DNA from 3 places in the Bacillus sp. LQ01 genome. Region 1 is predicted to be linked to each of the others. Evidence: riboswitches for the same ligand, from Rfam matches in the RefSeq annotation. Region 1 holds a riboswitch; each other region holds the start of a gene.
The links. A riboswitch is a leader RNA that binds a small molecule or an ion and turns the genes downstream of it on or off. The one in region 1 is predicted to bind magnesium.
Positions count from the first base shown of each region.

Region 2: it holds a riboswitch for magnesium, as region 1 does, so the genes downstream of both, mgtA (magnesium-translocating P-type ATPase) here and AC22L0_RS08465 (FtsW/RodA/SpoVE family cell cycle protein) in region 1, are expected to answer to the same signal.
Region 3: it holds a riboswitch for magnesium, as region 1 does, so the genes downstream of both, AC22L0_RS04355 (P-type ATPase actuator domain-containing protein) here and AC22L0_RS08465 (FtsW/RodA/SpoVE family cell cycle protein) in region 1, are expected to answer to the same signal.

Region 1 covers NZ_JBYEZL010000001.1:1,632,690-1,643,964, forward strand. The annotation lists gene AC22L0_RS08430 (lipid II flippase family protein) at 1-149, opposite strand, end outside; gene gad (glutamate decarboxylase) at 371-1,840, shown strand; partial or broken gene AC22L0_RS08440 (linear amide C-N hydrolase) at 2,048-2,567, shown strand; gene AC22L0_RS08445 (DUF1259 domain-containing protein) at 2,572-2,991, opposite strand; partial or broken gene AC22L0_RS08450 (Ger(x)C family spore germination C-terminal domain-containing protein) at 3,730-3,990, shown strand; partial or broken gene AC22L0_RS08455 (HXXEE domain-containing protein) at 4,172-4,240, shown strand; gene AC22L0_RS08460 (aromatic ring-hydroxylating oxygenase subunit alpha) at 4,482-5,429, opposite strand; gene AC22L0_RS08465 (FtsW/RodA/SpoVE family cell cycle protein) at 5,617-6,738, opposite strand; M-box (ykoK) riboswitch at 6,923-7,099, opposite strand; M-box (ykoK) riboswitch at 7,606-7,771, shown strand; gene mgtE (magnesium transporter) at 8,053-9,381, shown strand; gene AC22L0_RS08475 (phosphodiester glycosidase family protein) at 9,539-10,636, shown strand; gene AC22L0_RS08480 (penicillin-binding transpeptidase domain-containing protein) at 10,916-11,275, shown strand, end outside.
Region 2 covers NZ_JBYEZL010000002.1:684,558-695,832, reverse strand. The annotation lists gene AC22L0_RS16055 (SDR family NAD(P)-dependent oxidoreductase) at 1-213, opposite strand, end outside; gene AC22L0_RS16050 (MBL fold metallo-hydrolase) at 223-1,176, opposite strand; gene proI (pyrroline-5-carboxylate reductase ProI) at 1,342-2,181, shown strand; gene sdaAA (L-serine ammonia-lyase, iron-sulfur-dependent, subunit alpha) at 2,228-3,106, opposite strand; gene sdaAB (L-serine ammonia-lyase, iron-sulfur-dependent subunit beta) at 3,125-3,784, opposite strand; gene rnz (ribonuclease Z) at 4,666-5,589, opposite strand; gene AC22L0_RS16025 (DUF3932 family protein) at 5,779-6,030, shown strand; gene AC22L0_RS16020 (hypothetical protein) at 6,065-6,604, opposite strand; M-box (ykoK) riboswitch at 6,771-6,938, shown strand; gene mgtA (magnesium-translocating P-type ATPase) at 7,270-9,975, shown strand; gene AC22L0_RS16010 (MgtC/SapB family protein) at 10,049-10,750, shown strand; gene AC22L0_RS16005 (DNA polymerase IV) at 10,791-11,275, opposite strand, start outside.
Region 3 covers NZ_JBYEZL010000001.1:791,643-802,917, forward strand. The annotation lists gene AC22L0_RS04300 (dynamin family protein) at 1-451, shown strand, start outside; gene AC22L0_RS04305 (DUF3931 domain-containing protein) at 455-709, opposite strand; gene AC22L0_RS04310 (GNAT family N-acetyltransferase) at 782-1,249, shown strand; gene AC22L0_RS04315 (YpbS family protein) at 1,270-1,542, shown strand; gene AC22L0_RS04320 (sulfurtransferase) at 1,545-2,378, shown strand; RNA gene ssrS (6S RNA) at 2,495-2,677, shown strand; RNA gene ssrS (6S RNA) at 2,699-2,882, shown strand; gene AC22L0_RS04335 (hypothetical protein) at 2,937-3,386, opposite strand; gene AC22L0_RS04340 (hypothetical protein) at 3,470-3,781, shown strand; gene AC22L0_RS04345 (glutathionylspermidine synthase family protein) at 3,785-5,023, shown strand; gene AC22L0_RS04350 (DUF350 domain-containing protein) at 5,016-5,402, shown strand; M-box (ykoK) riboswitch at 5,616-5,781, shown strand; gene AC22L0_RS04355 (P-type ATPase actuator domain-containing protein) at 6,117-6,842, shown strand; gene AC22L0_RS04360 (5'-3' exonuclease) at 6,975-7,841, shown strand; gene AC22L0_RS04365 (FbpB family small basic protein) at 8,197-8,337, shown strand; gene AC22L0_RS04370 (acyltransferase family protein) at 8,666-9,859, shown strand; gene AC22L0_RS04375 (YveK family protein) at 9,860-10,603, shown strand; gene AC22L0_RS04380 (CpsD/CapB family tyrosine-protein kinase) at 10,590-11,210, shown strand; gene AC22L0_RS04385 (sugar transferase) at 11,229-11,275, shown strand, end outside.

The sequences.
Region 1 (11,275 bases):
AAAGACATAATATTATATTTAGCAAAAGCCGATGCAACTAAAGCTAATTTCGCCCCAACAAGTTGAACTCCATATCCTAAAACTTCTATAGAAGTCATAAGCATTAAAAATAAAAAGATACCAATTACTTTAAAAGTAATAAACTCCATAATCATACCTCTTAAGTTTCTATAAATACATAACTCAATAATTATATTAAAAACATTCAATATTTTCATTAAAATATAAATCAATTTCTATTTTATAATCAAAAACTATACTCCTTTATTTTGAATGATGGCATCACCTTTTATTAGAATTGTCCCTTGGTTTAGCAAATGTTTTTTTGTAAATAATATATTTGTTAAACCATTAATTAAGGGGGACTAGTATGCCGCAGGATCGAAAAGAAGAAGTGCAAAACGATACATATGAAGGAAAAGAGGTTATGCCAGATAATCCACAATATCTACCGCGTCACGTGCAAATGGAGCTGCCTCCCGAATTTTCTATAAATCCTCTTTTTGCCCGCAAAGGAGAATCAGTCGTTCCGCGCTTTCACATGCCTGATGAAGGCATGTTACCAGAAACAGCGTATCAAATCGTCCATGATGAAATGACTCTTGATGGCAATGCACGCTTGAATCTTGCAACATTCGTTAGTACATGGATGGAACCTACCGCAGAGCACTTATATGCTAAATCATTTGATAAGAACATGATTGATAAGGACGAATATCCACAGACAGCTGAAATTGAGGAGCGGTGTGTCCGCATTTTAGCCAACCTCTGGCATTCCCCCAGCCCCCTTACAACTATGGGCGTTTCAACAACTGGATCGTCGGAAGCCTGTATGCTCGGGGGGCTTGCGTTAAAGAGACGCTGGCAAAATGTACGAAAAAGAGAGGGTAAGCCGGTGGATCGGCCTAATATTGTGTTTAGTTCTGCTGTTCAAGTCGTTTGGGAAAAATTTGCGAACTATTGGGAGGTTGAACCACGCTATGTGAAGGTTAGCCCTGAGCATCCCCGATTAGATCCTCAAGGGGTCCTTGCAGCCGTGGATGAAAATACGATTGGTGTGGTACCGATTCTCGGTGAGACTTATACCGGACTTTACGAACCGGTTGCCGCCATTGCAAAAGCGTTGGACGATTTACAGGAGAGGACGGGACTCGACATTCCTATGCATGTAGATGCGGCTTCGGGCGGATTTATAGCACCGTTTCTTCAACCAGATTTAGTCTGGGATTTTCAGTTGCCGAGGGTGAAGTCCATCAATGTATCGGGACATAAATATGGATTAGTCTATCCTGGCTTGGGTTGGATAATTTGGCGGGAAGCTGATGATCTCCCCGATGATTTAATCTTCCGCGTCTCCTATTTAGGCGGAAACATGCCGACTTTTGCCCTGAATTTTTCACGTCCTGGCGCACAAGTGCTCCTACAATATTACAATTACCTGCGTTTGGGGAAAAGTGGGTACTATGATGTCCAAAGGGCTTCTCAGAAGGTCGCTCTTTTTCTTAGCAAGGCGATTCAGGAGATGGAACCGTTCGAACTTTTGTCCGATGGTTCGGATATTCCGGTTTTCGCTTGGCAACTGAAAAAAGGTTACACATTAAACTGGAACCTTTATGATTTATCTCGACAATTGCGTGTGTTCGGCTGGCAAGTACCCGCATATCCATTGCCTCCAGATCTAGAAGCAGTGACGATTATGCGCGTTGTGGTTCGAAACGGATTTTCTATGGATCTCGCGCATTTATTTTTGAGGAACCTCAAACAGGCCGTTGCCTTTCTGGATTCCTTGGATGGACCTATGCCACATGATACGAAATGTGATAATGGGTTTCATCACTAATTAGGGAGCAGCTCTCGTCGTCGTTAAATTGAGCTCAACACCCATAACTTTTCGAGCTATCGACTGGGAAGTGGTACAGAAAAGCTGATGGTTTCAACCAAGGGATACATGATGATAGGTGATGAACAAATTGATGCCTGAGGGCTTTACAATATCAAATCATACGCCTAGTTTTCAGAAATCTATTGGCTTTTCTTCTGGTTTCAAAAGACACAATTCAAATCTGTTGAAGAGTTAAAGAAATTTGTAGCTAGTATTTCCTTTTGGGAGGTACCATTAGCTGCTTTAGGAGTTACTCCACCATTACATTGGATTTTAGCGGATAAATGGGGTAAATCTATTGTATTAGAATCGACAAGGAGTAGTGACTAATAGTCCTGAGTTTAATTGGCATTTATAAAATTTAAGACAATATATAGGTCTTAAATCGCAGCCATGCGCGGGGGATGTACCATTAAGTGCTTTTGGACAAGGTTCAGGTTCAATGGGACTTAATGGAGATTTCACCCCACCATCAAGGTTTATACGGGCAGCGTATGGTAAACAAAATATTCAGGGTATAGATAACGAAGAAGAGGGTATATCGGTCATTTTTCGTATTTTGTAAAATTGTGAGGTTCCAAAAGGAGGAGTAATAACGGAAGAAGATACATTAGATAATACTATTTATACAAGCGCAACGTGCATGGAGTCTGGTACATATTATTACCATATCTATGATTGTAGATAAATTATTGCCCTTCGATATTAGTAACAGGATAGCTGCTTAACGATAAAAATGAATTTGCCAATTTTCTTGCAAAATGTAACGGGTGCTCTACCGATTGGATATGAATATACATAATTAAGGGATTCATGTATAACCAGTGATTATGTAAAGCACTGACAATAATTCCTTGTTGTACAATTGATTTCATAAATGCAGGAATCTCTTCTTGTAGAACCGCGATTTCTCCTAAATTTAATGCATTGCCATTTTGATCCAACGATTCAAAACTTACTCCGACGGGAACTACATAGGCACTTGGTTTTCCTTGAACCAGGACCTTAAAATTGCGGTGAAAAGACACCGAACAACCACCTTGATTTATTTTACTCTTTCCTTTAAGAATTGCAGCAAATTGATCAGAAATGAAATTTAAATTAGACATAAGTTCAATTCCTTTCCCGTGCTAAATTTATTCATGTAGAAATTTAATTTAAAAAATGTAGTTCCTTCTTTTAAAGAAAAGAACTACTTATAAACAACTTTTCTCTAAAATAAACAGGCTGATATGTGTAATTTGTACCCTGTTTATTTTAGAAGAAATATAAATGTTATTTCCCAACAAACATAACTTAATGAATCCTTTCTATATATCATTATAAAAAATTCATAAAGTAGGCAATTGTACATCTTTATTTTATGTAGGTTAGATAAATATGTGCCTTAATAAGTCTGTGCTTTCTTTATGAAATTCTTATTGGTAATTAATACAACAATAAATTTAATATATTTTAATGATTGTATAGGGTAAAACTTAAGTTGTTTTTTCATTTTTTCTTTTACAATTGCTTGTAGTCCTTTGTTAAAATTGTAGTAATATATTGAACTGTATATAAAGATAGATATTTTAAATTTTTCATCCTAAAATAACTTACTACATCTAGCTAAAAATGTTGTTTTTTCAATGAAGAAGTAAATTTTGGGTGTATGGTTTATTGGTTATATTAAGTGTTTTGTTAATGTTAAACATAACTCTTATTGCACATACATTTTTTTAGATCGCAAAGAAGAATTTATTCGTCTGTCAAATTCTATGTTAACTGGTAAAACAGACTAATTTTAGATGAAAGATTCTATAATAAATCTGGAGAAACAAAAATAATTGAAAACATTTGAGCATGGAGATAAAAAACGCTTAACGAAGGATATTTCAAAAGAGATGGATCAAAGGATTCAAAAATCAATAAAGCTTGTTCAAAAAAAATATAAGGTGGATGTATTAGCATTAGGAGAAGTATATAAGCGGAATAATTATAAAGAATGGAAGAAAATAAGTAAGAATTGGGATCAAGGTGAAAATTATTTTAGTAATGCTGATATTAATGTTTATGTTCATCCAGTAATTGAACATGCAGGCTCAGCTTTACCGAAGAGAGTGAAATAAGGTGATTTAAGTCGTTAGCGGATTAGGAATACGCTAAACGATATTAATGCTGGTTCTGCATTTTCAATCAGTGCAGACTTATGTACTTTAAACGTGATTAATAAATTATATTTGGCTTATTATGATCCTTTGGTTAGCACTAGTTAGAGTTATAGTAAAAATATTAAGCAGAAACGACTTATTTTTAATAATAAGAGGAAATATGTTACTGAAAAGTAAGGAGACAAATTATTATTTTTTTAAAGAGTAATTAGGTCCGTACAATGACGCATTAAAGTGATTCATAAGGGATTCTGAATGCTAAGAGAGTGAGAATGAATTACAAAAGAAAGGTGCATAGGCGCCTTTCTTTTTTTGAAGGGATTTTTTGTTACGAGTTAGTACAAAATTGGGTTCAGGGGGTACTATAAAATTTTAGCTTGATGGCGATGGGGTAGCATCCACGTCTATCAACATCACTACACCTATATTGAATACTGCGTTACGTGCCTTTAATCAAGTGAAAAACAAGACCCATTTTGTAAAAACTGAAACCAACGTTTTCTAAACTGAACTTGAGCCATATCTGCATGAACATGGGCCTCCATTTTTAAAGCTTCTGGTATAGGTCTAGGATGTTGACTTTCTACAATAATTTGATCCTCTTTTAGTACTCTTAAACTAAATTTAGCTAAAATTTGGTCTAGTAAAGGGAAGTACTTTAAAAATGTCCTTCCGGTATATCCCATAATTAATGACTCTTCTTCATCAATTGGTGTAAACGTAATGTACTGAATAAATGACTCATTCTCCTGTTTGCCACTGTGAAGCATCCACTGATGTGGGAATTTGTATTCAAGGTAAGCATCACCATTTGAGAATATAAACTGATCCAGTGTTCCCTCCAGCTTATAATTGGTTGATTCGGCTTTTGTTTTTCTACCAATCGTTTTTTTATGTACATAAGCAAGATGAGCAATATCCAGCACAGATTCGATTGATCGAGTAAGGTGTGCATTCCAAGTGGCGTGGAAGAAAGAGAGTTTAAAAGGAGTGTTCTCCATTACATGAAAAGTTTGCCATTCAGGTGGAGTTTCCTCATTATCAGGATATATCCAAATCAACCCAATCTTTTCTTTTACAGGGTATGAGAGGGTATGAGCAAATTTCGGGATAGGTTTATTGGGTTGGGATGGAATTCTTACACAAGTACCACAACTATCGAACTCCCAACCATGGTAGGGACAGACTAGTTTACCATTTACTACTTGTCCCAGTGATAAGTCAGCGCCACGATGAGGGCAGTAAGGTGATAGAGCCTGAACTTCGCCTTTTTCATCCCGATATAATACAAAATCTTTGCCAGCAACTCTTTTTTTTACTGGAATCTTTTTTATATCTTTTGCATAACTCACAGCATACCAATTACGTGGGAATACTCTATTTATATTTAGAGTCATTTATTTTCTCCTTCTTTTTTATTCACCTAGTAGATATTAGTGGTGTCTACTGTATACTGTCTATTCTATGCTATAAAATATTTTAAATGTTCGTTTAAAATTAAGAAATCTACAGTTTGATCAAATCATTATGAAAGCCTGTATAATCTCTCTAAATGTAACAAAAATGACCATAGTACAATAGATTTTAAAAAGGAGAATGTCTTATTTTATTGAAAATTGAGACATTAAGCAATATTCCTATTGCTATTAAATTGACCATTAAAGAACTTCCACCAAAACTTACAAATGGAAATGGAGTACCTGTAAGAGGAAATAGTCCCGTAATACCACCTAAATTTACAACAGATTGCATACCAATCATACATCCTATACCAATTGCTATAAAACTGCCGAATGGATCTACACATAATTGTGCAATTTTTAAGGAGCGAAGTACTATAGTCAAAACTCCCACCAATAGAATAAATACACCAATAAATCCTAGTTCTTCAGAAACTATTGCCATTATAAAATCAGTATGTGGTTCCGGAAGATACCCTGTTTTTTGTATGCTATTTCCAAATCCGCGACCAGTGATTCCTCCAGAGCCAATGGCAATAAAAGAGTTTACAAGCTGATATCCATTTCCTTGCGCATCAAGAAAGGGATTGAAAATCGTAGTAATACGTGTCTTTTGAACTGCTGATAAACTATATTGAATCAAATAATATAAAATAGGTAACCATAAAATAGAACCGATGGTAGTTCTTTTGATTAGTAGATTTATATTTATTCCTGAACAAAGAAATATGCTAATACCTATACCTAATATTAAAAGTGCAGATCCTAAATTTGGTTGTTTAAAGATAAGAAAAAAAATTGTAGCTAAAAAAAATAAAAGTTTTCCGATACCACTCCAGTTATTTTTAGCTTGTTCTTGTCGCAATGCAAAAAAACGGGCTGTTACAAGTATTGTTCCTAATTTAAGAAATTCAGCTGGCTGTATTCCAAAGATCCATGACTGAGCATTATTTACCACTTTTCCTTTCCATAAAACCATAATTAATAAAAAAATCCCCCCAACCATAATACAGATTGAGACTATTCGTTTTTTCCATATTTCATATGGGAGTAAAGCACAAATTATTAATCCTATTGTTCCTAAAAGTAGCTTTGTTAATTGAGAATCAACAAAATGTCTACTGTTATAACCGTAATGTTGGACAGCGACAATGGAGCTTGCACTATACATCATGATAATACCTAAAGTACATGTTATGAATAGAGGAAGGAGCAATAGATAATCGAGTTTTAATATTTTTTTCATTTTAATATCCTCCTGATTTAAAACAAAACATAATATTACATTTGCTAATGAATAGAATCTTGTTCTCGTCAATTACTAAATATGACTTTTGTTTAGAAAGATTCTATCACTTATTCCCTGTTTTTTACGCAAAAATCCCCCTAGTATGTAACTAGAGGGATTCAAAATGGCATGACTAAATAAGGCTTTTTCCCCCTAGTAGAGCTTTGGCACTATACAACGTAAAGTAATGAAAATTCATTACTTAGCTATCTTAAGAAGAGCCTTAATCCGACAATTCCTGTTCTACCCATTGGCGTCTTTCGACATTTTTGGGCAATAGCCTGTGTTTGCATAGGAGCCTCACCTAACAGGTTAAGCAATATAAATTTTATGTGTTTGTTTCGTGTAGCAAGCATAAATATATTTTTTTTGCTTGTCAAGCAACCGTATTGCTAATTTTATTTGTTTTATTGCTTTATAGTCCTTTGAGAAATGATATAAAAAAATGTCTGTAATCATTCTGTATAAGTACATATTTTTGACTTGTAGTGTATCGTTTGATTAAGTAGTTTAACCATATAAATTTGATAAACAGTAAAGAAGATTTTAATCATAAAAGAAGATTTTTTGTGAATGTTCTTTTTATATACAGAATGACTAATTATTCATCTTTTGTTATAAAGTTGGAATTTGATTAAAAATAATAAGTTTCATATGTTTTATTACGTTTCTTCGAATTAAATCTATTTGAATTCTATGTTTTTTAAGGGGAATTTTAAATTTATAATAAAATATAATTTCATTTTCTATAAAAGATTTTTTTATAAATGGAATTGAAAGTCAGTTGACAAATATTAAATTCTGGTTTAAATTTTGAAGTAATTCAATAAACTTTGTTAGGTGAGGCTCCTGTATAGAGAAACGCTGCTGCCCAAAAATGTCGAGAGACGCCAATGGGTCAACAGGAACGGTCGGATTAAGGCCCTTCTTAATGTAGCTGGTTATAAAAACCTATGCTATACAGTGCTAAAACTCAACGAGGGAGTGGTATACGATTTGATAGAAAGGCACCTCTGTGATTTCGGCAGAGCTGTCTTAATAATCATTTATTTGTATTGTGAAAAAACCTTTACTCCTTTTTGAGTAAAGGTTTTTCTGTTTAATGTTATTTATTTTTATCTTGTCTATATTCAAAAAGGAGGTAATTCTAACTAATGAATTGATTGCAATGTAACTATTATTGCTCTAATAAAAAATTTAAGACAGATAAAATAAAACAAAACCACTCATGAAACTCTAGAGTCTCCCTTAGCAATATGAGGAGGAGTTAACATGAAGAAATTATTAAAGGAATTACTTATAACCAAAAATAACTTGGATGCAGAGAAAGTTTTACGTCTTCCGTCGTATGATATTGCGCAAGAAGTAAAACAGTTTTCAATTGAAGATCAAGTCATATTACTAAATATGATTCCTGTATTAAAAAGCTCTAAAGTTCTTCAATATATGAGTGCAGAAGAAAAATATAATATCTTAATTCACTTATCTGAAAATAAAGCTAAAAAGTTACTGAATTTACAACCGATTGATGAATTAGTAGATTTACTTCTAGCGGTTCATCCGGAAAAACAGGCTAAATTAATGGCGTATCTAGATAAAATTACAAAACATAACGTAAAAAAATTAATGACTTTCAAACCTGAAACGGCAGGAAGTCTTGTTACAAGTGATTTTGTTGCAGTTAGAGGAAATTGGTCAGTAAAAATGACATTGAAGTACATTAGGGAACATTCTGAAAATGTAGAATCAATATCTTATAGTTATGTTCTTGATAGTCATGGTTATCTTGAGGGAATCGTTTCCATACATGAGTTATTACTAGCAGCAGATGAAGAGATATTATCTACTATCATGATGCCAGAGGTAATTTCAGTACACGCTGAAGTTGACCAGCAAGAAGTTGTAAAAAAGCTACTGAATTATAATTTAGCAGCAATACCTGTCACAACAGCAAATAATAAAATGATTGGTATTATAACATTTGATGACGTAATGAATGTTATGGAAGCAGAAGCTACAGAAGATATTCAAAAGTTAGGCGGAAGTGAACCATTGAATCAATCTTACTTTGAAGCTAGTATTTGGAGCATTTTCCTAAAACGTCTACCATGGTTATTACTTCTTTTTGTTGCTGAGGCATATACAGGTACAGTATTAAAGTATTTTGAAGACGAAATTGAAACTGTAGTTGCCCTTGCTTTCTTTGTTCCATTATTAGTAGGTACTGGAGGGAATACAGGAACACAGGTTGTAGCAACAATTACTCGTGCAATTGGTATTGGAGAGTTAAAATTTAAAGACATTTTCCGTGTAATGAAAAAAGAATTTGCAATTGGTATGCTTCTTGGACTTGCACTTGGGATAGCTGGGCTCATTCGTGCTTATATGTTAGGAGTTGGAACAGAAGTTGCGCAAGTTGTAGCAATTACTTTATTATTTATTGTTATTTGGGCTTCTCTTGTAGCAGCTGTTTTACCTTTAATTCTAAGAAAATTAAAACTAGATCCTGCAGTTGTTTCAGGTCCATTTATTACAACATTTGTTGACGGAACAGGATTAATAATTTACTTCATGGTTGCAAAAACGTTATTAAATTTATAAATATACACTAAAAAAACGAAATCCGGAATAAGTATGTTGCCTTAATTGCTAAAACATAGTGGGGAATTCAGGCATGAGGAAATCAAACACTTTTGTCTTTAGATAAATAATATTTTAATGGATTTATTGAATGTAATGAATGCTGGAGGATAAAACTATGAAACATCTAAGAAAAATCTTCAAACGAATTTTGCTTCTATTTTCTATTTTAATGATTATTGGCGTAGGAATACTATTTGGTACTAGCTATGGCCGAGAGCTTCGTATAACAATCGCTGGGAGTATATTAACTTCTCAGCATCCACAATATGCGAAATATACATTCCTATCCCAAAAGGAACTAGATAAACTGCAAGATAGAATTAATCATCCAAAATGGTCAAACAGTGATGAGCATATTTATAAAAAAATAGTAGGAAAAAGATTAGAAGAATTAAAAAATCAGCCATTAGAAATTGATGTAGAAACGATTAAAAGTAATAAAGATAGTCGCTTTCTTTTCGAAGGAAAGTTAGTCACAATTAGTAATCCTTTCAATGTTAAACTTGTTAGCCATCAAGGAACACAGGGTGCTAACAGGGGAGAAAAAATTAGTGTAATGGCAAAACGTAATCATGCACTTGTTGCTGTGAATGCAAGTGGATTTGCTGACGAAACAGGAAGGGGTGGAGGAAATGTTGCTACTGGAATTGTGATAGAAAATGGGAAAGCTATTGATACAAATATGGATAGAAATGCCCCTACAATTATTACGGGATTAACAAAGTTTGGTCAAATGATAACAGGAAATTATTCTACCCAACAACTGTTGGATAAACAAGTCGTTTCCGCAGCTGGATTTATGCCACAGTTAATTGTAAATGGAGAAAAAATGATTACAGAAGGAGACGGCGGTTGGGGGTCGGCTCCAAGAAGTATTATGGCCCAAAAAGAAGATGGTACAATTATGTTTCTAGTTATTGACGGTAGACAGACACATAGTATAGGAGCTACGTTGAAAGAGTGTCAAGATATTTTATATGAAAAAGGAGCTATAAATGCAATGGCAATGGATGGAGGTTCTTCTGCTACCCTATATTTAGGAGGAAAGGTTATAAATTCACCGTCTACATTATCCCATGAAGATCGTTATTTACCGAACGCTTGGGTGGTAACAGCAAACCAAAAACAAAAAATAAAGATGACAATTGATGGGAGAAAAATAGATACCAAAACATCAGATGAATTTGATGCGAACATTTCAACAAATTTATGAATTATTAAAAATAGAACAAATACATGATTTTTATCCCGTTAGTCGGAAAATTGAAATTGTTTTTAAAAATTAGAAATTCTTATTTCATATTCATGATTTGCACAATATCAAACGAGGGTGATGAGGATTCCAAATTTACGGAATTCTTATCACTCTTTTTTAGTTTTTTGTAAATATGGAACAATATCATTACTTTCACTGTCTATTAAGCGTTAGAACATTTTTTATTAAATAAATTAAGAAAGGAATCATCATTTTTAACTAAGGGAGAAGATTGAATTGAAAAAATTATGGATGCTGCTTTTCGTTTGTTTTGCGGTTATGTTGGTAGGATGTAATAAAAACGAACCGCCAAAACAAGCATTTGAAGAATATATCAATTTATGGAATGATAGAAAATTTACAAATATGTATGATCATTTATCAGATCATGCAAAAAAATCAATTTCTAAAAAAGAATTCACAGAAAAATATCAAAAAATCTATGAGGGGATTGGAGCTAAGAATTTAAAAGTTAAAATGAAAGGAGAGAATACGAAAGATAAAGAGCTTTTTCTTTTTGAAGTTAAGATGGATACGGATGTAGGATCAGTTTCATTCATCCATGAAGCAAAACTTGTGAAAGATAAAGAGTCTTGG
Region 2 (11,275 bases), on a different contig from region 1:
TTCCATCTCTTCACTTACATCTAATACATAATAATAGCAAGGCGTATTATAAGTTTCTTTAATTTTGTCTACTAACGCTTGTAGTTTCTCTTCTGTTCGAGCCATTAATACGGGAGTCGCTCCCTGTGCTGCAACTTGCATTGCAACTTGCTCACCAATCCCACTAGAAGCACCTGTAATGACGATTACTTTATTTTGTAAACGTCCTGTCATTGCTGTCACCTACTTTGCATAATAAATCAATTGTTGCGATGATTCATCAATCATCACTTGTTGATTATATGCTAAATAGTCCAATTGTCCAACCGTTTCTGAAATAGTAAGTGGTAATTGTTCTTTATATAATACCGGAAATAGTTTTACACATACTTCAAATGCTGTCATTGGTTTTTCCTTTAATAACTCAAGCACTTTAAAAGCACGTGTTTCTTGCTTTTGTAATCTCGTTTCAATAAGTTGTTTCACATTTAGAACATCTTCCCCATGCCCTGATAAAATGCGTGAAATATTCATTTCGCTTAAACGCTGTAATGTTTGATTATATTGTAGTAATGGGCGTGCCCGTTCTGTTTGCCCTTCATATGGTGGTTCTAGTATTGGATTCGAAGAAATATGACTGATGAGAGCATCTCCACCAATTAATATTCCATCAGATTCTCTATATAAAGAAATATGAGTAGAAGCATGACCTGGTGTTTCAAGTACTATAAATCCAGGCAAAGAATCAATACGATCTCCTTCTCTCACAGTATGCGTTAACGATCTATTACAAGAATATTTAAGTGTCCTCGTCGTCAATAACGACTCGTCTTTCAAAAATGCTGCTGGCACACCAAACTGTAAGGCCGTCTCTCTAAAAAATTCATGATACCGCTTTAAAAATTCTGGATTTTGTGTGATCCAAGGCTCATTCCAAGGATGTCCAATAATATTCGTCTTCTCAGAAAATATATTTAAAAGTCCACAATGATCTGCATGATGATGCGTAATGACTACTGTTTCAATATCTTCTATCGTATGTCCTAATGCACCTAATTGACTTTCTAACGCATTCCTTGCCTCTTCTGTATTCGTCCCTGTATCAATTAATGTTAATGTCTCCCCCTCAACTAAAAACACATTCACAGTTTCCACTGCAAATGGTACAGGAATCTCCATTCGGTGAATCGCCGTCATGCTTAGCCCCCCTGTCTCTTTCCGGTTCAAAAATGAATACTTCTTCAGTTTACAACTTCTATATATATTTGTCATTATTTTCAGATAAAAAGAGGTGTTTCCTATAAAAAAACGAATGTATGTACATTTATAAGAATTTCTAACCAAAATTAAAGGAGGAACATCATGTCTATTCAAAACATTTCCTTTCTCGGTGCAGGCTCTATTGCCGAAGCTATTATTGGTGGCTTGTTACATGCAAATGTCGTTAAAGGTGAACAAATTACTGTAAGTAATCGTTCTAACGAGACAAGATTACAAGAGCTACATAAAAAATACGGTGTCAAAGGTACTCATAATAAAAAAGAATTACTTACTGATGCAAATATTCTTTTTCTAGCAATGAAACCAAAGGATGTTGCAGAGGCGCTTACCCCTTTTAAAGAATACATAAATAATAACGTGCTTATTATTTCATTACTAGCAGGTGTTTCTACTCACTCAATTAGAAAACTACTTCAAAAAGACGTTCCAATTATTCGTGCAATGCCAAATACATCCGCAGCCATTTTAAAATCAGCTACCGCTATCTCCCCTTCAAAACATGCAACAGCGGAACATATTCACACTGCAACATCTTTATTTGAAACGATTGGTCTCGTCTCTGTTGTAGAGGAAGAAGATATGCATGCTGTCACTGCATTATCCGGAAGTGGACCTGCTTATATTTATTACGTAGTGGAAGCTATGGAAGAAGCTGCAACAAAAATTGGTTTAAAAGAAGATGTTGCAAAATCACTTATTCTTCAAACGATGATTGGTGCTGCTGAAATGTTAAAAGCAAGTGACAAACACCCTTCTATTTTGCGAAAGGAAATTACTTCTCCTGGTGGAACTACTGAGGCAGGTATTGAAGTATTACAAGAACATAAATTTCAACAAGCACTTGTTTCTTGTATTACACAGGCAACGAAACGATCACATAATCTTGGAAAAACATTAGAACAACTAACAAAAGAAAAATAGAAAAAGGAGCTCAAGTTTATTTGAGCTCCTTTTTCTATAATTACACTTAGTTATTGTTCTTCCCAAAAATCTCTTCTTGCAGGCGACGACCAGTCGGCGTTGCTGCAAGTCCACCTTCTGCTGTTTCACGAAGTGCTACTGGCATCGTTTGTCCGATTCTAAACATTGCCTCAATTACTTCATCACATGGAATTGTACTCGTTACACCAGCTAATGCTAAATCTGCTGAGATCATCGCATTTGCAGCTCCTGCTGCATTACGTTTTACACAAGGTACTTCTACAAGTCCTGCAACAGGATCACACACTAAACCAAGCATGTTCTTTAATGAAATTGCCATCGCTGTAGCTGCTTGATCTTGTGTTCCACCAGCCATCTCAACTGCAGCTGCAGCCGCCATTCCACTTGCTGAACCAACTTCAGCTTGGCATCCTCCTGCCGCACCAGAAATACAAGCGTTATTCGCAACAACCATACCGAAAGCTCCTGCTGTAAATAAGAATTCAATCATTTCTTCACGTGTAGGCTGCAATTTTTCTCTTAGTGCAAATAGTACACCTGGCACTGTTCCAGCAGACCCTGCTGTTGGTGTTGCACAAATAATTCCCATCGCTGCGTTTACTTCATTTGTTGCAACAGCTTTGCTTACTGCATCCAAAATCGTATCTCCAGATAAGCCTTTTCCACTCTTCATATACGCTTGAACTTTTACAGCATCTCCACCAGTTAAACCAGTTGGTGATTTCACGCCGCGAATACCACGTTCTACTGCTTGCTCCATCACTACTAAGTTCTTTTCCATACCAGCAATTACTTCTTCACGTGAAATACTTCTTGTTTCCATTTCACATTGAATCATAATTTCTGCGATTTTTACATTTTGTTCTTTAGCTTGCGCCACTAGTTCCGCTGCGTTCCGAAACATGGTGTGTCCCCCCTGCAATTATTCCATAATAGTTACTTGACAAATATTTTGTTGCGCTTTTATTTCTTCAATTACTTCATCTGCTAATAATTCATCTGTTTCGATGACCATAAGCGCTCTTCTTCCTTTTTCTTTACGAGATACACTCATCGTACTAATGTTAATCTCATGTTTCGCAAGGATTGAAGCTACCGCTGCAATAGCACCAAAGCGATCGTTATTTACAATAAGTAGTGCTGGGCTCGTGCCTGATAATTGAAGATCGAATCCGTTTAATTCTACAACTTCAATTTTACCGCCACCAATTGAGCAAGCAACAACTTCAATTTCATCTTCACCTTTATACAAACGAATTCTCGCTGTATTTGGATGAGGTGCATTGGCATCTTCTTCAATGAATTCCACTTCAATTTCGCGCTCTTTTGCTATTTCTAGCGCCTCTGGAATACGTAAGTCATCTGTTTCAAATCCTAATATTCCACCGATTAGTGCTACATCCGTACCATGCCCTCGATACGTCTTTGCAAATGATCCATATAACGAAATGCTTACTCTTTCTGGTTCATGACGAAACAGCTGGCGAGCAACTTGCCCCATTCTTGCCGCGCCTGCTGTATGTGAACTTGATGGTCCAATCATAACTGGACCGATAATATCAAATACTGAGCGATACTTCATCATAACTCCCCCTAAACCTCTATGAAAAAAATTTATTCTACTATTCTATTAAGCTGCTACATCTGTCGCTTTTCCAGTTGTACCACGAATTTGTTCTGCTATACGAATTGGATAGTTTTTGAATAAAAGTAATCCAATATAACCTGAAATAATACCAGTTATCATAATACATAAGAATCTTAGCATTATTTTCATTTAAAAATGATACAAGATAATCCACAATAAAGTCTGGTAGCAATCCAAAGTTTAACACAGAAGCCATTGCAAGCATAGCATAAACAAGTGATATAACCATTGCTAATGCAACTAAATTTGCACCCGCTATTCCACCTAGACTACCTGCTGATGTTCTGAACTCTTTTAAAGAGTGGTATACCAATTAAATCTCCACCACCTTATTAATAAAAAGCTTCAACTAAGGAACTTGCAATAGATACACTCGCTAATCATATCGTTTAGCTAAAAAGTGAAAAAGACTTATGACAAATAATAGTAATATCTTTCCTATTATAATTCTCGTGTTACTCTCTCATGATTTAGTCAACTTCACTTGTTACGATAATGACTAAAATACATGTGACTTATCATAAATTATAATCTGCCCTCATTATAGCTTGTTTTTTATAAAACGCTTACTTTTGTTGAATTTTAAAAGTTCTGAATAAAAGTCCATTTCTGCTATTTGTATCACTTGTATGTCATCTGACTTATATAACAGTTTTTCTAAATAATCATTATTTCGTATTTTTATCCTTTATATTCAAACCATCCTAATTTTCTGTATCATCCAAGTATAAGTATAAAATAATAACAGTTTTATTTTTAAATTTTTTTAGACATAAAAAAATGGTAACCCGCCGTTACCATTTTTTATAAAATTATCATTTTTCTACTGGGAATGATTTCAAATCCGTCGCTATTTCTGTATTAGAAAACAACTCTCTAGCCTCTTTCAATAATTCCTTATATGTATCTCCTTGATAGCGAGAACTAATGTGAGTTAATATTAGTCGCTTCGCATTTGCCTGAAGTGCAATGCTCGCAGCTTGCTTAGATGTAGAATGAAAATAATCATACGCTTGTTGCTCATCTTCTGCTGCGAAAGTCGCTTCATGGACAAGTACATCTGCATCTTGCGCAAGCTCCCTACTCGCTTCGCAATATCGCGTATCACCTAAGATAGTAATAATTCTTCCTTTTTGAGGTGGGCCGATAAACTCATTTCCATTTAATATCGTGCCATCCTCTAATTCAACTGCTTCACCATCTTTTAAACGTTTAAAGATTGGACCTGGTTTCACACCCATCTCAAGCAACTTATCAACTAAAAGAGCACCTTGTATATCTTTCTCTACAATACGATACCCAAAACATTCTATACCGTGTGACAATCTTTTCGTTTCTACATAAAATTCATTATCTTCAAATACGGTACCTTCTTCTGTTATCTCCACAACTTCAAGTGGATATTTCACATGTGTCGTACTTACCGATAATGCCACTTCAATAAATTGTTTAATTCCTTTCGGTCCATACACCGTTAAAGGCGTAGTTCCTCCTTGAAATGAACGGCTACCTAATAAACCAGGCAATCCAAAAATATGATCGCCATGTAAATGCGTAATAAATATTTTTTCAATGCGGCGCGGACGTACAGATGTATGTAATATTTGATGTTGCGTGGCCTCGCCACAATCAAATAACCAAGTTTGTCCTCGTTCTTCTAACAATTGTAAAGCAATTGCTGAAACGTTCCTTCCTTTTGAAGGAACACCTGCACCAGTTCCTAAAAATACAAATTCCACTTTCTTTCCTCCAGCTCTAAATATACTCTATCTCTCATCTTACGGAATGTTATTTCAAATGGCAAATTGAATTTACATAACCAATCATCTAGACAACTATATAACACGAACGTTATACTTAAAAAATTTAGCCATCGTTCGTGTTTTATGGTAAAATGATTATACTACATTTTAAGGGAGCGTTTTATTATGAAAGAAGTATTTCGTTTACAAACTGATTTTTCATCTTCATTTGATCGCTGGGTAAGTTCTTTCGTGTCTGATCACCCAGCACAATTAGAATGGACAACTTTAAAGGAATTAATCCATGAATATACAACATCACATACAAATGATACGTTACCAGCATATATTTCTTCAGCTTTAACATATTACGCCCAACGTGTTTCAACTACAAACAGTTCAGAGATTGTTATTTTTGAAAACCCTACAATCTCGTAATCTATAATAAAAAAGCACTGGTTACAGTGCTTTTTTATTTATACTTATTTAACAAATGATCATATTCCGTCCAAAAGTCGGTATACATACTTCGCTCAAACTCATTTGAAATTATCTTTTCACTTGATTTATTAAATAATTCTTTTGCTTGTAGTGCAAAAGAAGCAATTTGTTTTCTATATTCATTTTCATTCAATTCTATATGAAGTCCTTCATAGTAGATAGCCTTTTGATTAGTAGAAATAACTTTGACAAAGTCCTTTAAAATCACGTTTTCACCTATATGGTTTATAGTCCAATGAATTGAAATTGGGCATCCTAACATGAGCATAGTGCCACATCCGTGCAAAATAAGCCCCGCTTCATTTTCAATATCACAAATATATTCTTTATCTAAAGTTCGTAACAAAGCTAAAGCTGATTCACTTATTCCCCATTCCTCATCCATACCTGTCTGCGTAATAATCGTTCCAGCCACATTTAAATATATTTCTCCATGAGAACATAAATCTTCATGCTCATTAAACAACCATTTTTGATTCTCAATATTTATAATAAAATTTTGTGGTCCCATTACAAATTCCCCTTTTATAAAAATATTTTTTCCATATTATTCATAATCAATATCATGCATTTCATCCCACATATCTATTATAAATCTGTTTAATATTTTAAAAACACAGATAAAAAAGATATTGACACTACGATTTTACAGTGCTAACATTCAACATGTAATTGAATATGGTCTCTGTTAGGTGAGGCTCCTGTATAGAGAAACGCTGCTGCCCAAAAATGTCGAGAGACGCCAATGGGTCAACAGGAAAGGTCGGAATGAAGGCCTTTTTTAACGTAGCTGGTTTCAGTACCTATGCTATACAGTGCTAAAACTCAACGAGGGAGAGGTGCATGTATTTTGTCATACACAAAAACTGTTTTTATTTATGTCTACTAACAGTCTTTGTTGTGGACTCTTTTAACTGCGAATTCAGACCTTTACTCGTTTTGAGTAAAGGTCTTTTTACGTCTATATGCACCTTACTATGAAACAAACATAGCATATTCAGAAACTACTAAATTGTACGGAGGTGAGGAACAGTTGGCAATTGATGATTCGGCCCAGATACCCATACGTTTTACATTCATATTTCATCATGTAGGTAGGAAAGAAACTGTTCCTCACCATTTCAAATAGTTAGGTAACAGATTGTTTCCTCCTTCATGACAGAGGAGGAACTACCGATGTTTAATTTACAAAGACAAGAAACAAAGCATGCTTATGAGCAAGATAGCATGAAAACAAATAACGAATTATTAGTGGAGGTTGCAACACAAGATGTAAGCTCTGCGTTAAAACTTTTAGAAACAACACAAGATGGATTATCTAAACAAGAAGCGTCTCGTAGACTTTCTTTATATGGTCCGAATGAAATAGCTCATAATAAAATGGCGCCGTGGTACATTCAATTTCTATTGGCATTTAAAAATCCATTTATTTTCGTTTTATTAGCTCTTGGAGCACTCTCCTTTTTCACAGATGATATGCAAGGAACGATTGTCGTATCTGTAATGGTCCTACTTAGTGCAACGATTCGGTTTTCCCAAGAATTTCGTTCTCAAAAAGCTGCCGATAAGTTAAAAGCTATGGTTCGAACAACTGCGAGCGTATTTAGAATAAATGGATTTGTACATGAAACAAAAAATGTAAAGAATTTAAACCGAAATTACACAACAGAAATTCCAATTGAGGAACTTGTACCTGGCGATATTATTTCCCTTTCAGCTGGTGATATCGTTCCAGCTGATGTGCGTGTTGTATCCGCTAAAGATTTATTTGTTAATCAATCTTCTTTGACAGGGGAAGCACTTCCTGTAGAAAAATACGAACACTGCTACCATACAGAAAATAAGCATATCTTACCGAAAAACATGAAAAAAAATTACAATCCACTCGATATGGAAAACCTTTGTTTCATGGGAACAAATATTGTAAGTGGTAGCGCAAAAGCTGTTGTCATCTCAACAAGTACCGATACGTATTTCGGCTCTTTAGCAAATAAGGTAATTGGAAAGCGTGTAGAAACAAGCTTTGATAAAGGTGTAAACAAAGTAAGCTGGCTCTTAATTACATTCATGCTTATTATGGCACCTATCGTCCTTCTCATTAATGGATTCACAAAAGGAGATTGGCAAGAAGCTTTCTTCTTCGCTATTGCCGTTGCTGTTGGCCTTACACCTGAAATGTTACCAATGATTGTAACTGCTAATTTAGCTAAAGGTGCCGTTAACATGTCTAAACAAAAAGTAATTGTAAAACAGCTAAATTCTATTCAAAACTTAGGTGCTATGAACATTCTTTGTACAGATAAAACCGGAACTTTAACAGAAGATAAAGTGGTCCTTGTTCGTCACTTAGATCCCAAGGGAAATGAATGCAATCGCGTCTTGCAATTTGCCTATTTAAATAGTTTCTATCAAACTGGATTGAAAAATTTAATAGATAAAGCTGTTATTAAGCATACAGAGGAAAACAATAAATTTAATCCATCAGCTTTTCAAAAGCTAGATGAAATTCCATTCGATTTCGCCCGCCGGCGTATGTCAGTTATCGTAAAGGATATTTCAGGTGAACATACAATGGTTTGTAAAGGTGCCGTAGAAGAAATTTTATCAATTTGTAACTACACCGAAGTGGATGAAAAAGTCGTTCCACTCACCGAGGAAATACGTTCAAATGTCAAAAAACTAAGTGAGACATTAAATAGTGAAGGTATGCGGGTTATTGCTGTGGCTTATAAAAAAGATAGAAGAATAAATGATACAGAGTACGCAGTAAAAGACGAAACTGATATGATTCTCAGTGGATATATCGGCTTTTTAGATCCACCGAAACCATCTGCAGCAGCTGCAATTCAAGCATTACAAAAACATGGTGTACAAGTGAAAATTTTAACTGGCGATAACGAAATTGTTACAAGAAAGGTTTGTAAAGAAGTTGGATTAGATATCGGCGAACCAATCCTCGGTTACGAGATTGATTCTTTACCAGATAAAGCATTAGCAAAACTTGCTGAAGAAACGACTGTATTTGCGAAGCTTAATCCAATGCAAAAATCTCGTATTATACACGCATTACAAGGAAATGGACACACTGTAGGTTACATGGGAGACGGCATTAACGATGCTGTAGCATTACGTGAAGCTGATGTCGGAATATCTGTTAATACTGCTACTGATATTGCGAAAGAAGCTTCCGATATTATTCTACTCGAAAAAAGTTTAACTATATTAGAAGCAGGTATTTTAGAAGGACGTACTACATTCGGAAATATTTTAAAATATATTAAGATGACAGCTAGCTCTAACTTCGGTAATGTGTTTAGCGTGTTAGTAGCAAGTGCTTTCATTCCTTTTTTACCGATGCTTGCCATTCATCTTTTAATTCAAAACTTACTTTATGATATTTCACAACTTTCTATTCCATGGGACAAAATGGATAAAGAGTTTCTAGAAAAACCACGAAAATGGGATACTGCAAACTTACGAAGCTTCATTATTTGTATCGGCCCAATTAGTTCCGTATTTGATATTATCACATACGTAGTCATGTGGAATGTATTTGGTGCAAATACACCGAGCGAGCAATCATTATTCCAGTCCGGTTGGTTTGTCGTTGGATTGTTAACACAAACTTTAATTGTTCACATGATAAGAACACAAAAGATTCCATTTATTCAAAGCACTGCATCAACACCAGTCGTTTTATTAACCGCTCTTATTATGGCAATCGGGATTTATATTCCATTCTCACCACTTGGTGCAGCCGTTGGTTTGCAAGCATTGCCACTTAACTACTTCCCTTGGTTAGTAGGAATACTATTAGGCTACGCTTTTTTAACACAGTTCCTAAAAAAGCTTTATATTAAAAAGTTTCATAGCTGGTTGTAAAAATAAGAATGAGTGGGTATTCCCCGCTCATTCTAAAAAACATAACACATATTTATATATGGAGGTGACCATGATGGTATGGTACGACATTGTATTCAGATTAGTTATCGCAATTATTGTAGGAGCTTGCATTGGAATGGAAAGACAATGGAGACACCGAATGGCTGGGTTACGGACAAATGCTCTCGTATCACTTGGTGCCTGTATATTTGTTTTATTATCCGTCATGCTTGATCATGATGCTAGCCCATCCCGCATTGCTGCTCAAGTCGTTAGTGGCATTGGCTTTTTAGGGGGTGGCGTTATTATCCGCGATGGTTTTAGTATTAGAGGGCTAAATACGGCAGCTACTTTATGGTGTGCAGCTGCTGTCGGTACTCTTACAGGCGCCGGTTTCCTCGTTGCAGCTATATTAGGTGCAGCCGGCGTGTTACTAGCAAATATACTTCTTCGCCCAATTGCTCTTTTTATGAATAAAAAATCAAAAGAAGAATCACCAGAACAAACGAACTACTTACTTTCCCTTACTTGTTCAGAAGAACATGCAGCACATATTCGTTTTTTACTTATGCATATGGTAAGTACAGAAGGGCTCCGTTTAAAAGAATTGTATAGTGAAGATGTAGATTCTAATCAAAAAGTTTGTATACAGGCTACATTACATTGCAAGACAAATGCGGCTATCTTAATTGAAAAAATAGTAAGTAGAATGCTATTAGAGTCTGGCGTTACTGGAGCTGGATGGAAGACTTCTTTAAATTTAGAAGCGAGTTAAATAGGAAAGGTGTCATGATTTTACTACTTCATGACACCTTCTACATAAACTTATTTTCTAACTTTTGTTGAAACGACTTCTCTTGCTTACGTAGTAGTTGACTACCTCGTTGTAAAATCGGTGTTCCATACTTATCATTAATTTGATCAATGACAGCAAGTAGTGGCTCTTTTTTCGCATCCTCTTCAAATGAAAACAAATCTAATTGTTTCACCGATTCTGTCTTCCACTCTATTTCAGTAGCTGTAACACCTAGTAAACGAACGGAATCACCATCCCAATGTTGCTTCCATAAACGGGATGCTGCTTGAAAAATATCGCGTTCTTCCCAAATTGCATTTTTCAATTGCTTACTCCGTGTTACTGTTCGCCTATCATGGTATTTAATCATAATTTGAATATTATAGCTGACAAGGGTTCGCTTTTGTAATCTTTTACTCACTGATTTTGATAAACGTTCTAACATATCAAGCAATTCTTTCTCTTCATCCATATCCTTTGAAAAAGTCATCGAGTTACCGACAC
Region 3 (11,275 bases), 840 kb from region 1:
TGAAATTGTAGTGAACTGTAAAGTAGAAAATGAATCAATTTCTATGAATGGAACAGTGGAGTATGAATACAAAGATATTACACATAAAGAACCGTTCCCTTCAGTTGAAATAAAAGATTTCAAAAAAGCACTGGCACATTTTAAAAATGAGAAAAGCTTTTTTGAAAAGAATGACAAAGCTTTTATGCAAGAAGACGCTAAATCTGTATTAGAACCGCTCGTATCAAACTATGTAGCTGATGAAAAACATTTATTTGTTCATCATTATAAGCAAGAGTGGGATATGAAGTGGAATTTATTCCAAAAAGTGATGCAGCAAGATGTGATGAACTATTATGAAAGTATATTGTTTGCATTGGCTGAAACGATCGATGTATCTCTATATGAACAAAGTAAAGAACAATTGCAAAAGCAGTTAGTAGAGATTGAAAAAGAAATTTATGTTATATAGTCGTTATGAGAAAAAGATTCGTTCAATTTTCTTTTGAAGTACAGTATCTAAAGATTTTACAAATCCAGCAAATTCATCGGTAGAAATCATATGAGTAAGAACGAGTCGTCTGCCATCTGGTGTTTCACCGCATAAGACGAATGAAGAAAATTCATATGTTTTGTTTTCAACTACTAATTTTGGATAGGAATACGTGTCGCTTTTCTTCTTCTTTCCATCAATAGAGATGACGTTGCATTTTTTCTCATTGTTGTCCATGGTGAATCCCTCCTTTCTATTATTTATGGTAGACAAGGAGGGTTTAGAACAATAGAGAAGGGGGAATTTTTTATGTCTGTTGTAATAGAACGTATTCCAAAAGAGGCTATACCGAAGGCTTTATTGTTACTTGCGGATCCAAGTGAACGGCAAATAGCTACGTATGTACAAAGAGGATTAACATACGTAGCTAAGCAGGGGGGGAGCGTTATCGGTGTATATGTTCTTTTGGAAACAAGGCCAAAGACGATGGAAATCATGAATATTGCGGTTGCAGAGCATTTGCAAGGAAAAGGGATTGGGAAGAAGCTATTAAGGCATGCTGTAGAAACTGCTAAAGGATATGGTATGTCAAAACTTGAAGTTGGTACAGGCAATTCTAGTGTTTCACAACTTGCTTTATATCAAAAATGTGGATTTCGTATTTTTTCTATTGATTTTGATTACTTTTCGAAGCATTATGAAGAAGAGATTATTGAAAATGGGATTGTATGTCGTGATATGATCCGGCTTGCAATGGAATTGAATAAAAACGTATAACTATTTAGGGGGAAGAGAAGATGGAAGTACATAAAGCAATTACAGCACATTCTCGTAAACAAAATGAAAGTGTAAAAGCATGTTTACAATTAGATGCACAGCGTGAAGCAGCTATTGAAGCTGCCGTATCTCTTGCGTCAAATGGGAAAGAATTTTCGGTTGATGTCATTAATGTTGTAACGAAGCAGATTAATGATCTTGCAAAAAATGGTGTTACCTTGCAGCGTAAATATGTTACAGAAGAAATGGTTATGGAGTATGTAAGTCGTTTGAAAGAGAAAGAAGGTCGTTAAAGATGATAGTTACAGTCGAATGGTTACGTGAGCATATAGAAGATGAGAATGTCCGTATAATCGATTGTCGTTTTGATTTAGCGAATCCTAATTGGGGTAGAGAAAAGTATGAAGAAGGACATATTCCTCATGCGTTATATTTTGATTTGAATTTAGATTTATCAAGTCCTATAGCAGAACATGGTGGCCGCCATCCTTTACCAAATATTGAGGAGTTTGCAGACAAGCTTTCGAAGGCTGGTATTGATGAACATACGACAGTAATTGCGTATGACAGTCAAGCCGGTGCAAATGCTGCTCGTTTATGGTGGTTATGTAACTATGTAGGACATGAGAAAGTATATATATTAGATGGTGGTTTCCAGGCTTGGAAAGAGAATGGACTACCGACAACAGCGGAAATTCCTGTTGCTATACGAAAAACATTCAAAGCTAATATACAAGATCATATGCTTGTAACGATGGAAACGGTCAGAGAGAATATCCGTGCAGGTGCGGATGTTACATTAATTGATTCAAGAGAGCCCAAACGTTATGCTGGTGTAGAGGAACTTGTCGATCATAAAGCAGGACATATTCCAACAGCGGTAAACCATTTTTGGAAGGATGGAATGTTGCAATCAGGACAATTTAAGAATAAAGCTGGGCAACAAGAACGATTCCAAAATCTGTCGAAAGATAAGGAAACCATTGTATATTGTGGTTCTGGTGTTACGGCATGTCCAAATATCGTCGCATTAAAATTGGCTGGATTCCAAAATGTTAAATTGTATGCAGGTAGCTGGAGTGATTGGATCTCTTATCCAGAAAATCAAATTGCAAAAGAAGAAGATTAATCACTTGCATGCAAAAATAATTTGTATTAAAATAAGGTCACAAGCAAGAGATTGCTCGAAAAACTTTGTATTTTACACATTGGAAACAATGTGATAATATAACGACAAGTAAATAATACATCCTGCGGTGTGCGTAACTTATTTATGTCTAAAACCGATGTTAGTTATACGGAAGCTCAATATTTAGCGACCATCATCAAGCCTTCCTTGTGGAGGAAGATGTACGGTAACTGTGAGGGCATCCACCTGCGAGTAGCGGGTTTTTGGACATTTACGAGGAGCGGCACGTGCGGGGGTCTTATTTCAACTAACCTTATATAAAATTCCTACGGTGTACGTAGCTTATGCATGTCTTAAACCAATAAGTTTAATATGGAAGTTCAATATTTAAATGTAGCTAACATGCCATCTTTTTAAGAAGGAAGTTACAAACATTTGTGAGGGCATCCACCTGTGAGAGCAGGTTTATGGACATCTAGAGAGAACGGCATATGTGGGGCTATATAAAAACCTTACGTTTTATACGTAAGGTTTTTTTGTTGCATAGATATATTAATATTATCTTGATTCACCTGTGAAGTTTCCGTAATAAATGTAGCACTTTCTGTCTTCATCAATCTCTCTTGAATCCAAGGAGAATTCCATAGAAATGCCGTCTCGCTGAATATATATAATATCTGAATGAAGAGATGGTAAAATTTCTTCGTAGTTCCATACATCTTGACTATCTACTAAGCTTGAACTCGTTTCACTTAGTTCTCTAATTTCAAAACCGATGTGGGAGTATGTAGGGTCTGAAGGGTCATTGGCGAAAACTTCTTTTTGAATATAAATAACTGCTGTTCCGTCTGGATCAACCGAAGTTGCAGTAACAACATAAGTATTTTTCTCTTTAATAAAATATTCACAAGTCATGCGTGCGATAATTTCAGAATTAGAAATATTGGCGTAGTTCCATAAAGCAGGATACCCTTTCGTTTCATCATTAAGTCGATATTCTAAGCGCATTTTATACCTCTTCTTCCTTTTTCTTCTACTTTATCATGCCATCCTATATAATAGGAATAGAATTTAAAAAGGGGAGTGCGAAGGTGACAAAAACGAAATGGCTAGTAGGTGGTGTCGTAACGTCTTTAATGACTGGCACTTTATTTGGTTGCGCACAAGATCTTCCCCCAAAACCGAATGATAATAGTTGTTCTGATTGGGATTGGGATGATGAACTTGGGGTATGGCAGTGTGATGATAGTAGTTCAGGTTATCGTGGGCATTATTTCTATGGTGGGCGATACTATCAAAATAAATCCACTTTTAAAAATTCATCGGCGTTTAAATCGTATCAATCGTCTACTGAATTTAAAGGTGGAATTGGAAGCGGTTCAAAGGGAGGATTTGGGGGCTAAAATATGTCGCAATACATAAGGGATCGAAAAGAATTTTATTTAAAATATCCGAATTTTTGGTCGGATTTATATGAATGTGAGTATAGTTTGTTTCATGTTTTTTCTATAACAAATCAGACTTTGGACCAATTACACTTAGCAACTGAACGAATGGGCAAAATATTTTTTAAGACTGCTAGACTGCTGCGTAATCTAAGTGACGAACAGCTTCTAGATCTTGGCTTTCCATCCCCGAGTTTATCATTCATTAGAATGAAAGGGCTTTATCCTGAATCTGTAATTTCGCGATTTGATTTTGCTGTAACAGAGGATAACAAAATCAAAATGCTTGAGTTTAATAGTGATACACCAACTTTTATTGTGGAATGTTTTCAAATGAATGGGAAAGTATGTGAAAATCTAGGCTATGATGATCCAAACTCGGATCAAGAACGATTGCTATCTTCTGGTGTAACGAAAGCAGTAATGGAAGCGACAAAGGGATTAGATAATCCAAATGTTGTTTTTACAGCACATCATGAACATATCGAGGATTGGAATACCACTATGTATTTAAGTCAGCTATGCCATGTTGAAAATAAAGTAGTGCCAATGTCAGAACTTAGAATTACAAAAGATGCTCTAGTTGATAAAGATGGGGCGAAGATTGATGTTTTATATCGCCAAACATATCCGATAGAAGATTTAATTGAGGATCAAGATCCTGAAACAGGAGATTTGGTAGGTGTGGAACTGCTGCAACTTGTAAAAGCCGGAAAGCTTTTTATAATAAATCCTTTGTCAGCATTTTTACTTCAGCCAAAATCAATTCAGTGTCTTATTTGGGGGTTAGCAGAAGAAGAGGTCTTTTATACAAACGAGGAACAACAGTGGATTAAAGAATATATGTTACCTACATATTTAGAACCAGATTTATTTTTAGGAAAAGGTTCTTTCGTTCAAAAACCTTCATTTGGTAGAGAAGGAGATACAATTACGATTCGCGATAAGGATGAAAATATTATGCTTCAAAATGCACATCAAACGTATAAAACTGCACTGCCGATATTTCAAAAGTATACAGAACTGCCAGTCGTATCCTTGGAAACAGAAAAAGGGATGGAGAAACTGTCCTATGTGTTTGGTTCTTTTTTAATTGCTGGAAAAGCGAGTAGTATCGGTATTCGCGCGGGAGAAAAGATTACAGGAAATGAATCGTACTATTTACCGGTAGGTATAAAAAGGAGGGGGAAAAATGATTAATTTTTTATTATATTTAGCAGTAACACTTGGACTTTTATGTATTGGTCTGTTCTTGATGGAAGTGACAACGAAAGTTAAGGAATTTAAGTTAATGGCTCAAGGTAATAAGGCGGTAAGCTATGTGCTTGGAGGGCGATTACTTGGGTTAGCTATCGTTTTATATTCGACAGCAGCTAATTCAATTTCACTTCTTGATATGATTTCGTGGGGAGCAGTTGGGATTTTGGCTCAAATTATCGTCTTTTATTTAGCTGAGTGGCTTACACCACGCTTTAATATAAACAAAAGTCTCGAAGAAGATAATCAAGCAGTCGGTCTTTTTCTTATGTTTTTATCGCTTTCAATTGGGATTGTAATCGCTGGTTGTATAACTTATTAAAAACTTTACGTTTAAACGTAAAGTTTTTTATTTTATCCCGCTATTTGCCGGGCAGCCCGATTGGTGAGGGCTAATAATCAGTGGCGGATGAACAAAACCCCCACTGATTAAAGTTTCACTTTATATACGTTAGTTTGCCATACCATTTGAAAAAATTGTAGGCTACGGTTGACATCTATTTTAAATAAGAGTAACATTTTCAATGTAATGAAAATAAGTCTCTGTTAGGTGAGGCTCCTGTATAGAGAAATGCTACTGCCCAAAAATGTCGAGAGACGCCAATGGGTCAACAGGAATGATCGAATTAAGGTTTTTCTTAACGTAGCTGGTAATGTACCTATGCTATACAGTGCTAAAACTCGGTGAGGGAGAGGTCCGTAGATTTCTAATTATATTAGAAATCGTTTATTTGTGTATGTAATGGCCGCTACTCTCTTAAGGGTAGGGGTCTTTTTTGTTACCAAGCTATGAGTAATTTCATATTATAAACTATAAAATTAAACGAGGAGGTGAGGAGCATGTCAAATTCTGACTCGGTTCCGTTACCCATATACTTCAAATCAAAAATATATGATGTAGGCAGGAAACGATTTGTTCCTCCCTCTATATTTATCACAATATAGCGTTTATAAAGCGCGAGACACTTTCACAGTAAAGTGGATAAATTGAGAAACAAAGCGTTTCTTCCTATGTTGTAAAGGAGGAGACGATAATATGTTATATGCAAACAAAACTGTGGGTAACACGTCATATAAACTAAGTAAAAAATCAATAAAAGAACAAACAATGCTCCAAAAAAATAAAGATTTATTAATTGAAATTGCAACAAGAGATGTAAAATCTGTATTTGCATATTTTAAAACAACAAGAGACGGACTATCAATGAAAGAGGCACAAAAACGTATTCAAGTATATGGCCGAAATGAACTAACTTCAAAAAGAGCACTTCTTGCAGAAGTAATGATGAAGCTAGGTGGCATGATTCCAGGTTTTTCAAAACAACGTGTGTGTGATGAATTACAACGTGAAACGATTACTGTATCTAGAGTAGAATGTTCTAGTAGTACAGGGCTAAATAGTGAACTGAAAATGATGGAGATACCTGTGCAAGAACTTGTACCTGGAGATATGATTTTTCTTTCGGCTGGAGATGCTGTGCCAGCTGATGTACGTATTATTTATGCAGATGATTTATTAGTGAATGAGTCTGTGTTAACGGGAAACGAAGCGAATATAGAGAAGTTTGAGAGCTGCTATCACCTTGAACGTAAACGGTTTATTCCATTAAAACGGATGAAAGATTATAATCCACTTGAGCTTGAAAATGTATGTTTTAAAGGTTCGCATATTGTTAGTGGAAATGCAAAAGCTATCGTTGTTTCTACTGGAAAAAATACGTATTCAGGCATCTTGCATACTTGTTGTAGTAGAACGTCTTAATGTGTTAATGATGCTAAATATACAAAAACAATGTATAATAGACAAAGTTGAGCAAAAACGTAGAATGGTAATCTATTTATATAACCTTACGTGATAACGTAAGGTTATTATTTTTTTAATAGGAGAGGAATTATGAAAAAAGTATTATTAGTTGATGGTATGGCACTATTATTTCGTGCTTTTTACGCAACAAGTGTCTACGGACAATTTATGAAACGACAAGATGGAACCCCTACGAACGGGATTCATGGTTATATGAAACACTTATTAACAGCTACGCAAGCGATCGAACCAACACATATCGTTACATGCTGGGATATGGGAAGTACGACATTTAGAACAGAATCGTTCTCGAATTATAAAGCAAATCGTGCAGCGCCACCAGAAGAATTAATTCCTCAATTTGATTTAGTGCAAGAAATGACTGCAAAATTATCCATTCCAGTTATCGGTATGAAAGGCTACGAAGCCGATGATTGTATCGGTACGCTTGCAAAACAATATTGCAATGAAGCTGAAGTTTATATTTTAACAGGTGATACGGATTTACTTCAACTTGTTGATAAGAGCGTTACAGTCATGCTTCTGCGTAAAGGAATTGGAAATTACGAATATTACACACCGGAGAAAATCATGGAAGAAAAAGGTGTAGAGCCGTGGCAAATCGTCCATGCAAAAGCTTTCATGGGAGATACAAGTGATAATTATCCAGGGGTAAAAGGTATCGGTGAAAAAACAGCGTATAAGCTTATTCAAGAGCACGGAACAGTATCCGCTGTACTAGAAAATGTAGAATCATTAACAAAAGCGCAGCGTACGAAGATTGAAAGTGATTTAGAGAACTTAAATATTTCGTTACAATTAGCCCAAATTCACTGTGAAGTTCCAATTTCATGTTCACTAGAAGAAGGATTACACACAATGGATGAAGAAAAACTTAGATTTGTTTGTGAAGAAATGAATTGGGGAAGACCTGAAATATTAATAAATATGCTATAAATAGTTTGGGAAGAGGGATGTTGCATAAGTCGAACTTTGACTTGGTAACACCTTCTTTTTGTTTTTGTAAACAGTATTATAATAAATAAAATTATGTCGAACTCAATTTTAAATATATAAATATTTCGACAAGATATAATGATAAAAGTTGATGAAAATAATAACTTTTATCATGAAGTGAATTAATTTCAACATAGTTTTAGATAATCATTTTTTCGTGTTCACAAAGTTGTCAGAAAATAAACGAGATTTTCATATGAAGTTCAAATAGAATTCACAACAATCAATTATTATAAGAACACACAGATAATTCTTTATCTTTTATATAAACCATCCCCCAAGGAGGACAATGAAAATGAGAAAAAAAGTGAGAAAATCTTTTAAACAATTATTAATTGAAAATAAACAATCACTATTAAATAATAAAGAAAATATGAAAGAAATTGAAGAGAGAATTGAGAAACGACATGTAGCATATAGTGGTGCCAGTAATTAAATAAAATAAAAAAGATAGCCTATGTAGGCTATCTTTTTTATTTTATATTGAAAAAACGCTATTCAGCTCTTTAATTTTGTAAATATGCAAGATATTTTTATAGCGTTTTTCTATCAATATTACTCATTTTTCGAGGTTGAAATTGGTATATACCAATTTTTGAGATTTTCTATTCAAAATATTACAAAAAATGTTACAATACACTCAAATTTATACTATAAAATCATTTTAATATGAAAAATTGGAATGAAAAGAAAGGAGAGGAATATGAATAAAGATGTCGCTTTGAAATGATTATTATCATTTCATTAGGAGTTGATGTAAAAAGATGAAAAGATACGAAGAATTGGACTCTATAAGAGGGATTTCTTCATTAGTAGTAATGATTGGTCATCATTTAATGATTTTTTCAGCATTTCAAAATTACAGTTATGAAGATAATAAACCATTTGTTGTGTATCTATTAAAAGAAACGCCTGCTCGTCTAATTTTTAGTAGTGGTAACGAATCAGTTATTATCTTTTTTGTTTTGAGCGGATTTGTTTTGTATGAATCTATTCAAAAAAACTATAGTAGCTATGGGTCATACCTTTTAAAACGTATATGCAGAATATATATTCCTTATATTGTGGCAATAATTATAGCTATTGTATGCCAGATTACAATTAGTGAATATGGTATTTCTTATTTAAGTGAATGGTTTAATCGCTCATGGACGATTGAAAGTTCTTCAAGCTTAATCGCACAACATATTTTATTGGTTGGGAAATATAATACAGATGCATATAACGGTGTGATTTGGTCACTTGTCCATGAAATGCGAATATCAATAATTTTCCCGTTAATTTTGATGATTTGCTTACGAAAAACGTTAAGGTGTTCATTACTATTATTGTTTAGTTTTAGTATATGTTCTGTCGTAATATTATTTTTGTTTCGCTCGGGCTTAACATTAACAAGCTATGCATTAACATTGCATTACACAGTACTGTTTTTACTAGGAGCACTAGTTGCGAAGTATAAAAATAATTTAATAGTTTTTTATAGTAATTGTACTAAAAACACGAAAATTGCATGGTTTTTATTTGCGATTTTACTTTTTATGTATGAAGGGCTTATAGGAGAAATTAAAGTGCTCAATAATTTTATATTTCGAGACTACGTAGTGGCGATAAGTGCATGTTTATTTGTCATATTAAGTTTGTCAATATCAACTTTGTCGTCCTTGCTACATAATAAATATTTGTTATATTTGGGGAAGATTTCTTACAGTCTTTATTTATACCATATTATATCGTTGTTTTCCCTTATATACATGCTCCATGAAATATTACCGTTGCCTATTATTTTAATTTTTTCACTTGTTTTTTCGTTTATACTTGCAATGCTTTCGTATGTATATGTAGAAAAATTTGCATTCGGAATCGGAAAGTATGTAACAAAACAAGTGGATAGAAGAGAGAAAGGGTTATCTGTAAAGAGTGAATTGCAGGATGTTATTCAGAAAAGGGCGGTGAAATAATTGAAGCAAGAAATGAGTATAAAAGATTTTCAACAATTACTGAAAAGAAGATTCGTAACGATTATTTTAACGATGTGTTGTTTAACCGCTTCTTTAGTTCTTATCTCTATGTATGTTTTAAAGCCGTCATATCAATATTCAACGCAAATTCTTGTTGGGAATTTAGATGAGTTTAATAAGGAAAATTCAACAAATAAAACACAAGAAAATAAGCAACTAGTAACATCGTATGTTGATATTTTAAAAAGCCCATTAATTATTTCAACAGTCAAAAAAACTTTGAAATTAGAGCAATCAAGTTATGAATTAGCACAAAAAATCTCGGTTGTGAATACGGACAACTCACAAATTGTAACTGTTACAGTAAAAGATTCCAATCCGAAAATCGTGAAAGACATTGTAAAGACATTGGCAGAGCAATCACAAAAAAGCTTTCAACAGTACACAAATGTACAAGGGGTGAAAGTATTAACTGATCCTGAGTTACAGGAACAGGCTGAAAAATTGTTTCCGAAATTTCAACTGATCATTCCTATTTCTTTAATTGTTAGTTTTTTTGTTGGGATAGGTTTAGCTGTATTTCGAGATTATTTTGATGAACGTATATACACGGAACAGGATTTAGAGAAAATAACAACAGTCTCTGTTATTGGTCACATAAATATGGAACCAAATAGAAAAAAGAAACCTACAGAGGTTGATAAAAAATCATCTATATATCGAGGTGAACATGTCGATGTTTAGAACAAAGAAGCAGCTGCCATTCAATTTGCATGATGATCTGATGAAAGAGCAGTTTTATACGGTGTATCACGAGCTGAAAAAATCCGGAAAACAACTGTTCACAGTTAGTTCAACGAAGGACAGAGGTGTTGTTGCCTCGCTTATAGTAAATATGGGTCTAGTGTTTGCGGAAATGAAAAAAAAGGTGTTACTTATTGATGTGAATTTTTCTGACCCTAAACTACATGTATTATTACAAAGTGATCACATGATAACAGTAAACGATATAATAAGCTCTTCCTCCTGCAATTATGAATCTTTTTCTAGTAATTTGTCTAATTACTTATATTGTATTCCTGCAAAAAAAACAGTACATACAGGGACGCCTTTAGTTGCTATGGATGAATTTGATAATGCGATTGCTAAGTGGAAAGAAGATTTTGATTACATTTTCGTTTATTCTTCTGAAGTATTTGAACTTCCTGCTACGCACATTATTGCAGGGAAATGCGATGGAGTGGTTTTAGCAGTTAAAAAGCAAAAAGATTCATTACGTACAGTGCAAAAAGTAATAGCGGATATAAATAGGAAAGAATGTGAATTAATAGGTATAATTTTATATTCTTGAATGTGGGGGTAACGATCCATGATTCGTGAAACAAATCAAGCCAAGTTGTATACGATTCCGGCTCA